DNA from 3 places in the Edwardsiella sp. EA181011 genome. Region 3 is predicted to be linked to each of the others. Evidence: predicted binding sites of a transcription regulator. Region 3 holds the regulator's gene; each other region holds the start of a gene.

Region 1 (2,266 bases), 1.7 Mb from region 3:
TGCTGACGCCCAACATCGTGCGGGCGCTGGGGGTGCGGACGCCGCGGGGCGAGCTGTATGCCAGCCTGCTGGGCGGAGCGCTGCTGTTACTGCTGACCGATGCGCTGGCGCAGGGGGGTCGCTGTGGCTGGGGCAGCTCTTGCCGACCGGCGTGGTGGCCGCCGCTATCGGCGCACCGGCGCTGATCCTGTTCAGCCGGCGTCGCCTGAGCGCGCCGGATGGCCTGGGGGCGCCCCTGATATCGGCCCGCGGACGGGTTTCGGCGTGGGTTGGCGCGGCGTTGACGACGCTTGCTGCGTTGGCGTTGCTCGGCTACCTGACCTACCAGCCGGAGGCGGCGGGCTGGCCCTTTGCCTGGCCACAGGCGTATCAGTGGGCGCTGCGCTGGCCGCGGGCGCTGGTGGCGTTGAGCTGCGGCGGGGCGTTGGCGCTGGCCGGCGTGCTGTTACAGCGTCTGATGTATAACCCGTTGGCCAGCCCCGATCTGCTGGGCGTCTCCTCCGGTGCCACGCTGACGCTGGTCTTGGCGATGCTGTGGTGTGGCCAGACGCTAACGGCCTTACAGCAGTGGGGCGTCGGCCTGGCGGGCAGCCTGGCGGTACTGGCGGCACTGATGGCGCTGGGGCGTCGCCAGCGTTACGCCCCGGCCAGCGTGATCCTGACCGGTATCGCGCTGACGGCGCTGTTGCAGGCGCTGGTGCAGTTTTTCCTGGCGCAGGGAGGCCAGGACAGCTACCGCATTTTGCAGTGGCTGGCGGGCTCCACCTATCGGGTGACGGCCGTGCAGGCGCTGCTGCTCTCTACGCTGACGGCGCTGCTGCTGCTGTTGGCGCTGTTTGTCGCGCGCGCCCTGACGCTGCTCTCCATCGGCCGCGCCTTTTCCCAGGCCCGCGGGTTGAACGGCGCGAGGGCCACGGCGCTGCTGTTGGCGCTGGTGGCGCTGCTGTGCGCCATTGCGACGGCGGCGATGGGCCCGGTGGCCTTTGTCGGCCTGATGGCGCCGCACCTGGCGCAGATGCTGGGCGCGCGGACGGCCAGGGCGCAGATGGGGCTGGCCGCGTTGCTGGGGGCTGCGACGCTGCTGTGGGCAGACTGGCTGGGGCAGGCCTTACTGTACCCCCGTGCGATGGCGGCCGGGACGCTGGTCGCCATCGTCGGGGCCACCTATTTCCTGCTGCTGCTGATCGCTGGGCGCCTGACGCGCCGCCGTCTTCAGCGCGTCACGTAGCGGTACGATCCGCGGCGCTGACCCACGCAGCGAGTACGGCGTTTTGGGTTGTTTTTACGTAATGATTATAAAAATCATTTTTATTTTTGTTTTATTTATATAAGGGAAATTATGTCATCACTGCGTTTATCCCGCATGGGCATGGGCATGGGCATGGGGCTGTTGGGCGCAATCTCGCTAGGCTGCACGTCTGCTGCGATGGCGGAGGAGAGCGCTCGCCCGACGGATGAGATCACGGTTAGCGGCTCGCAGGTTGCGCTGGGCGACAGCTATGAGGGCGGGCAGGTCGCGCGTACTGGGCGACTGGGTATGCTGGGTAACAGCGATTTTATGGATGCTCCCTTTACCCTGACCAGCTACACCTCGGCGTTGATTGAGCAGCAGCAGGCAGTCAGCGTGGCCGATGTGTTGCAAAACGATCCCACCGTGCGGGTGGCCAAGGGATTCGGCAACTTCCAAGAGCTGTATATGATCCGCGGTTTCCCGGTGTACTCCGATGATATGACCCTGAACGGGGTCTACGGGATTTTACCGCGTCAGTTTGTCGCCGCCGAAATGCTGGAGCGGGTTGAAGTGCTGCGCGGTGCCAATACCTTCCTGAACGGCGCAGCGCCCGGCGGCAGCGCCGTGGGGGGGATGGTGAACCTGGTGCCGAAGCGGGCGGGATCTATGCCGCTGACGCGGGTCACCGGCGGTGTGCAGGGGGATGGCCAGGGCTACGCGGCGTTGGATGTGGCCCGGCGCTTCGGTGACGATGAGGCCAACGGCATTCGGGTTAATCTGGTCGGACGGGACGGTAAGCGCGCGGTCGCCCGAGAGAAACAGCGCCTCGGCGCGATCTCCATCGGCTTCGATCATCGCCGTGACCGGCTGCAGCTATCGGCGGACATCGGCTATCAGGATCACCATATCGATGCGCCGCGCCCCAGCGTCACGCCGGGGGGGCCCACGCTGCCTGCGGCGCCGTCGGCCAGTAAAAACTATGCCCAGGACTGGACCTATACCGATGAGAAGCAGCTGTTTGGCGTCGTGCGCGGT
Region 2 (2,266 bases), 780 kb from region 3:
ATGTTGATGGCCAGCAGGAACATCAGGTACATCACCAGCAAGAAGATGGGGATCCCCAGCCAGCGGTTTAGGATCACCCGGTCGAGCTTTTCCGTCAGGTGGTTGGGCTGCGCCTGCTGGCTGTTACTGACGGCATCGCAGATATCGGTGATGCTTTGGTAGCGGGCGTTGGCGATGATCAGCGCCGGATCTTCGTTCAGGGTACGCTGCAGGGTGTCGCGCACCTCCGGCAGCAGCGCCAGCGCGTTGCTGGCCCGCGAGGAGCTGTAGATATCGCCCTCCAGCAGCTGCAGGGAAATCCAGCGGCGCTGCTGCATGGTCAGGGAGTCGGGCATCACCTGCGACAGGCGATCGACCTGGCTCAGCAGTAGCGGGGGATAGTCAACCAGCGCCTCCACCGCACAGACCGGCGGCATGTCGATGGCTCGCTTCAGGGCGCAGATCCCCTCGCTGCGGGTAGAGACCATCGGGATCACCGGGCAGCCCAGGCGCTTGGATAGGGCGTCGATGTCGATCTCAATCTGCTGGCTGCGGGCGATGTCCAGCATGTTGAGCGCGACGATGCAGGGGATACCCAGCTCCAGCAGCTGGAGCGTCAGGTAAAGGTTACGTTCCAGGTTTGCTGCATCCACCACGTTGACGATCAGGTCTGCGTCGCCGCTGAGGATGTAATGACAGGCGATCTGCTCATCCAGCGAGGTCTGTTCGGAGATGGTGGTCAGCGAATAGGTACCGGGCAGATCGACCAGCTTGACCTGATGCTGGGGCGTCGCGAACTGCCCCTCTTTACGTTCGACGGTGACGCCGGCCCAGTTGCCTACGCGCTGGCGCGCGCCGGTCAGCTGGTTGAACAGCGTGGTTTTCCCTGAGTTGGGGTTACCGATTAACCCGATGGTCAATTGTTTCATAATTTACTGTTTTTTTGGCGAAGACAGACACTGGCACGGGCGTGGCTCGCCCGCGCTATCCCTTGAGCATATGCCGATGAAGGTGGCTATGTGGTGCGTTCAGGCGCGCTGCTGCGCGCCGATGGTGGCGACGGCCGCGCTCTGCGGCGCAGGCTGCGGTTCACCCATCGGTTCAATATTCAGCAGTGCGAGATCTTTCTTACGCAGCACCAGGCTGACCCGGCGCGCCTTGACCTCAATGGGGTCGCCCAGCGGCGCGATACGCACCACCGTAAACGGCGAGCCGGGCAGGAATCCCAGCGAGAGCAGCTTTTGACGGTAGGCCGGACTGATATTCGGTGAAAAGCCCAATATTTTGTATTGATGACCCGGAAGAAGCCGATGCATATAAACCTTCTTACTGATTACGACAGTCATTGCGCTGAGCCTTCACTCGGGGACGCCGGCGGCATGGTGTTGGCTGGAGAGGGCGCCTGGGTGAACACGCAGTATAATAAAACTGATAATTGTTTTCATCTGTGTTTCAAGCCGAGCGTCACACGGCTTACGTCAACGGCGCCGTACGCTAAGGCGGCTACCGTCCTTACTATGGCTGTGTTTTAGCACTATTTTAAACAGTCCGCAAATGAGAATCATTCGTTAAAATGGTTAATGGAATGTGCCTATTTTTTGTATGGGATTGGGGGCGCCAGTGCCATCGTATGCTACCCGCCGTCGTGAGCGGCGGAGAAAGAGCGTCATTTCGACAATTTATTCAATAATATTATGTTGATATAGGATATTCATCCAGTGGATGAAAAGGCGCGCTGCGCGGGATGACGGTCAGCGCCGAGGCGGGGGCGCGCGGCGCTGGGTAACTTTGCGTAACACTTTCATTACATTTCCGCGCGGCGAGCGGAGGGCAAGATTATGAAATTGCGATGAAGTCTCATTTAGATTTGCATTATGTGATGAGCGTCACGCCCCACGGCGGGGGCATGACGTCGCTGTCAGCGCTTGTTTTTGCCCAGCGCTGCCGCCAGGGCATCCCCCATGGCGCTGTTGCCGCTGCTTCCCGGGCGCTCGGCGCGGCCGTGGCCCGTGCGCACCGGACGCTGCCCCGGCCGGGCGCGTTCACCGCTGCGATCGGCCGACGAGCGACGGCCGCCGCCTTCGCCGGGCTGCTCATCCAGACGCATCGTCAGGGCGATGCGTCGGCGGGCCTGATCGACCTCGAGGACTTTCACCTTAACGATGTCGCCGGCTTTAACCACCTTGTGCGGATCGTCAACAAACTTATGGGCGAGAGAGGAGATATGCACCAGGCCGTCCTGATGTACGCCGATATCGACAAAGGCGCCAAAGTTGGTGACGTTGGT
Region 3 (2,266 bases):
CCCGTCCGTCGCCCGCGACGGTCAGGGCACAGCCTGATTTAATTTCTGAGATAAAAGGTAAATTCGCGATATGGCAATCGTAGGTATTTTCTTTGGCAGCGACACCGGCAACACGGAAAACATTGCTAAGATGATCCAGAAGCAACTGGGTAAAGACGTTGCTGAAGTTCATGACATTGCCAAGAGCAGCAAGGAAGACCTTGAGGCGTTTGATATCCTTCTGCTGGGTATCCCCACCTGGTACTACGGCGAAGCGCAGTGCGACTGGGATGACTTCTTCCCCTCGCTGGAGGAGATCGACTTCTCCGGTAAGCTGATTGCGCTGTTCGGCTGCGGCGATCAGGAGGACTATGCCGAGTACTTCTGCGATGCAATGGGCACCATCCGCGAGCTAGTTGAGGCGCGCGGCGCCACCATCGTCGGCCACTGGCCGACCGCCGGATACCACTTTGAAGCCTCCAAGGCGCTGGTCGACAGCAACACCTTCGTCGGCCTGGCCATCGATGAGGATCGCCAACCGGAGCTAACCGCCGAGCGCGTGGACGCCTGGGTCAAGCAGCTCAGCGCAGAGATGCATCTGGCCGATATCCTGGGCTAATGCCTGTCGCCTGCCGGCGCGGAGCCCCGTTTAATAGCCGGCAGGTATTTCAGCCATCAATAAAAACGATAGTGCGCAGTTCGCTGCGTCATTTGTTTCTATCTTCCTCATTACTCGCGAGTTATATCTGGCCCACGCCGCGGGCACCCCACGCCGGACACGCCGCGCCACGGTTCCCATTTAGGGATATCGGCCTTATAATGAATCTCACTATTATTTTCCGTTCGGTAACGGCCTCTGGGCGCTGCCGGGCGCTGTGACAGGACAGAATCCGAATGACTGACAACAACACCGCGTTAAAGAAAGCTGGCCTTAAAGTCACGCTTCCCCGTCTCAAGATTCTGGAAGTACTGCAAGATCCTACGTGCCATCATGTCAGTGCTGAAGACTTGTACAAGAAGCTGATCGACATGGGCGAGGAGATCGGTTTGGCAACCGTATACCGCGTGCTCAACCAGTTTGACGATGCCGGCATCGTTACCCGCCATAACTTTGAGGGCGGGAAATCGGTCTTTGAACTGACCCAGCAGCACCACCACGATCACCTGATCTGCCTGGACTGCGGCAAGGTCATCGAGTTCAGCGATGAGTCCATCGAGAAGCGTCAGCGCGAAATCGCCAAAAAACACGGCATCCAGCTGACCAACCACAGCCTGTATCTCTACGGCCACTGCGCCGAGAGCGACTGCCGCAGCGATGATACCCTGCACGACGAAAAGGCCTAAACCCACCGTCAGCGAAGCGGCCCACCGGGGCCGTTTTTTTTGCCCGTCGCGGGTAAAAAAAAAGCCCTCACAGACCGAGGGCAATTACTGCTCACTACTACTCAGATCGAAACCGGAATAAGGAGAGGATGAGGCCGCGCCGCGGGCGCTCATCCTAAGGCCCCCGCGCGAGGCGGGGGAAAATGAGGGTAAAATCCCGTCAGGATTTGACGGACTCCACGCGGCTAAAGCGCTTGCCGTCCGGCGACGCGGTACGCACCTGAACCTCGCCGCTCACGCTCGGCTTCGCCTTGGCATCATAGCGCTGCCACTGCTTACCGCCGTCGACGGAGTACTCCACGATCAGGCCCGGCATCGCGACGTTGGTCTCCAGCTTGCCGTTCACTACGCGGGCGCCTGGCTGCGGTACGCGATAGGCCACGCCAGACTTATCCATCTTGGCCAGCTCACGCTGCCCCATCAGGTTGGCGAAACGCTGCCAATCCTTCAGCAGAGCCTGCTGATCGACCAGATGGGTTTCGCCGCCCTTGTATTCACGCCCGGCCTGATACGGCTGTTCCCAGCCCGCCTGATGCCAGGCACGCTCGGCGACGGCCATGATGCGCGGATAGATCTTGTACTCCATCATCTCATCGGTGCGCACCACTTCGCTCCACAGCTGAGCAGAGAGGCCATAGGCGCCCGGCCACGGCTTGTCGCTCTTGGCGCTGAAGTAGTTACCGTCGCGATCGACCGACGTTTCGGCGTTCTGCGGCAGGTTGTCCGGCGCGAAGGCAAAGATCTTGCGCTCATCGCTGAAGCGAGTGCCCCAGTAGTAGCCGTTCTCCTGCGGATTGACCTCATACGGGAAGTCCATATAGACGTAATCCGGGTTGGAGATCACCACCTCATAGCCCTTGTTGGCCCAGTCGTTGGCCGAGTCAAAGCCGCCCCAGTACAGGGT

The links. Region 3 encodes Fur, which represses iron uptake genes when iron is present. Its sites were predicted from a motif close to ATAATAATGAGAACNACTATCAA; they were not measured.
Region 1: a site for Fur is predicted at 1,290-1,312, ahead of QY76_RS17190 (TonB-dependent siderophore receptor). Genes of this name have one in related genera too.
Region 2: a site for Fur is predicted at 1,402-1,424, ahead of feoA (ferrous iron transporter A). Genes of this name have one in related genera too.

The regions. Positions count from the first base shown of each region.
Region 1 is NZ_CP011364.1:3,885,817-3,888,082, reverse strand. It holds gene QY76_RS19550 (iron chelate uptake ABC transporter family permease subunit) at 1-185, shown strand, start outside; gene QY76_RS19545 (iron chelate uptake ABC transporter family permease subunit) at 140-1,228, shown strand; gene QY76_RS17190 (TonB-dependent siderophore receptor) at 1,340-2,266, shown strand, end outside.
Region 2 is NZ_CP011364.1:906,271-908,536, forward strand. It holds gene feoB (Fe(2+) transporter permease subunit FeoB) at 1-908, opposite strand, end outside; gene feoA (ferrous iron transporter A) at 1,008-1,295, opposite strand; gene QY76_RS04065 (Tex family protein) at 1,898-2,266, opposite strand, start outside.
Region 3 is NZ_CP011364.1:1,683,282-1,685,547, reverse strand. It holds gene fldA (flavodoxin FldA) at 71-598, shown strand; gene fur (ferric iron uptake transcriptional regulator) at 874-1,323, shown strand; gene QY76_RS07450 (beta-N-acetylhexosaminidase) at 1,523-2,266, opposite strand, start outside.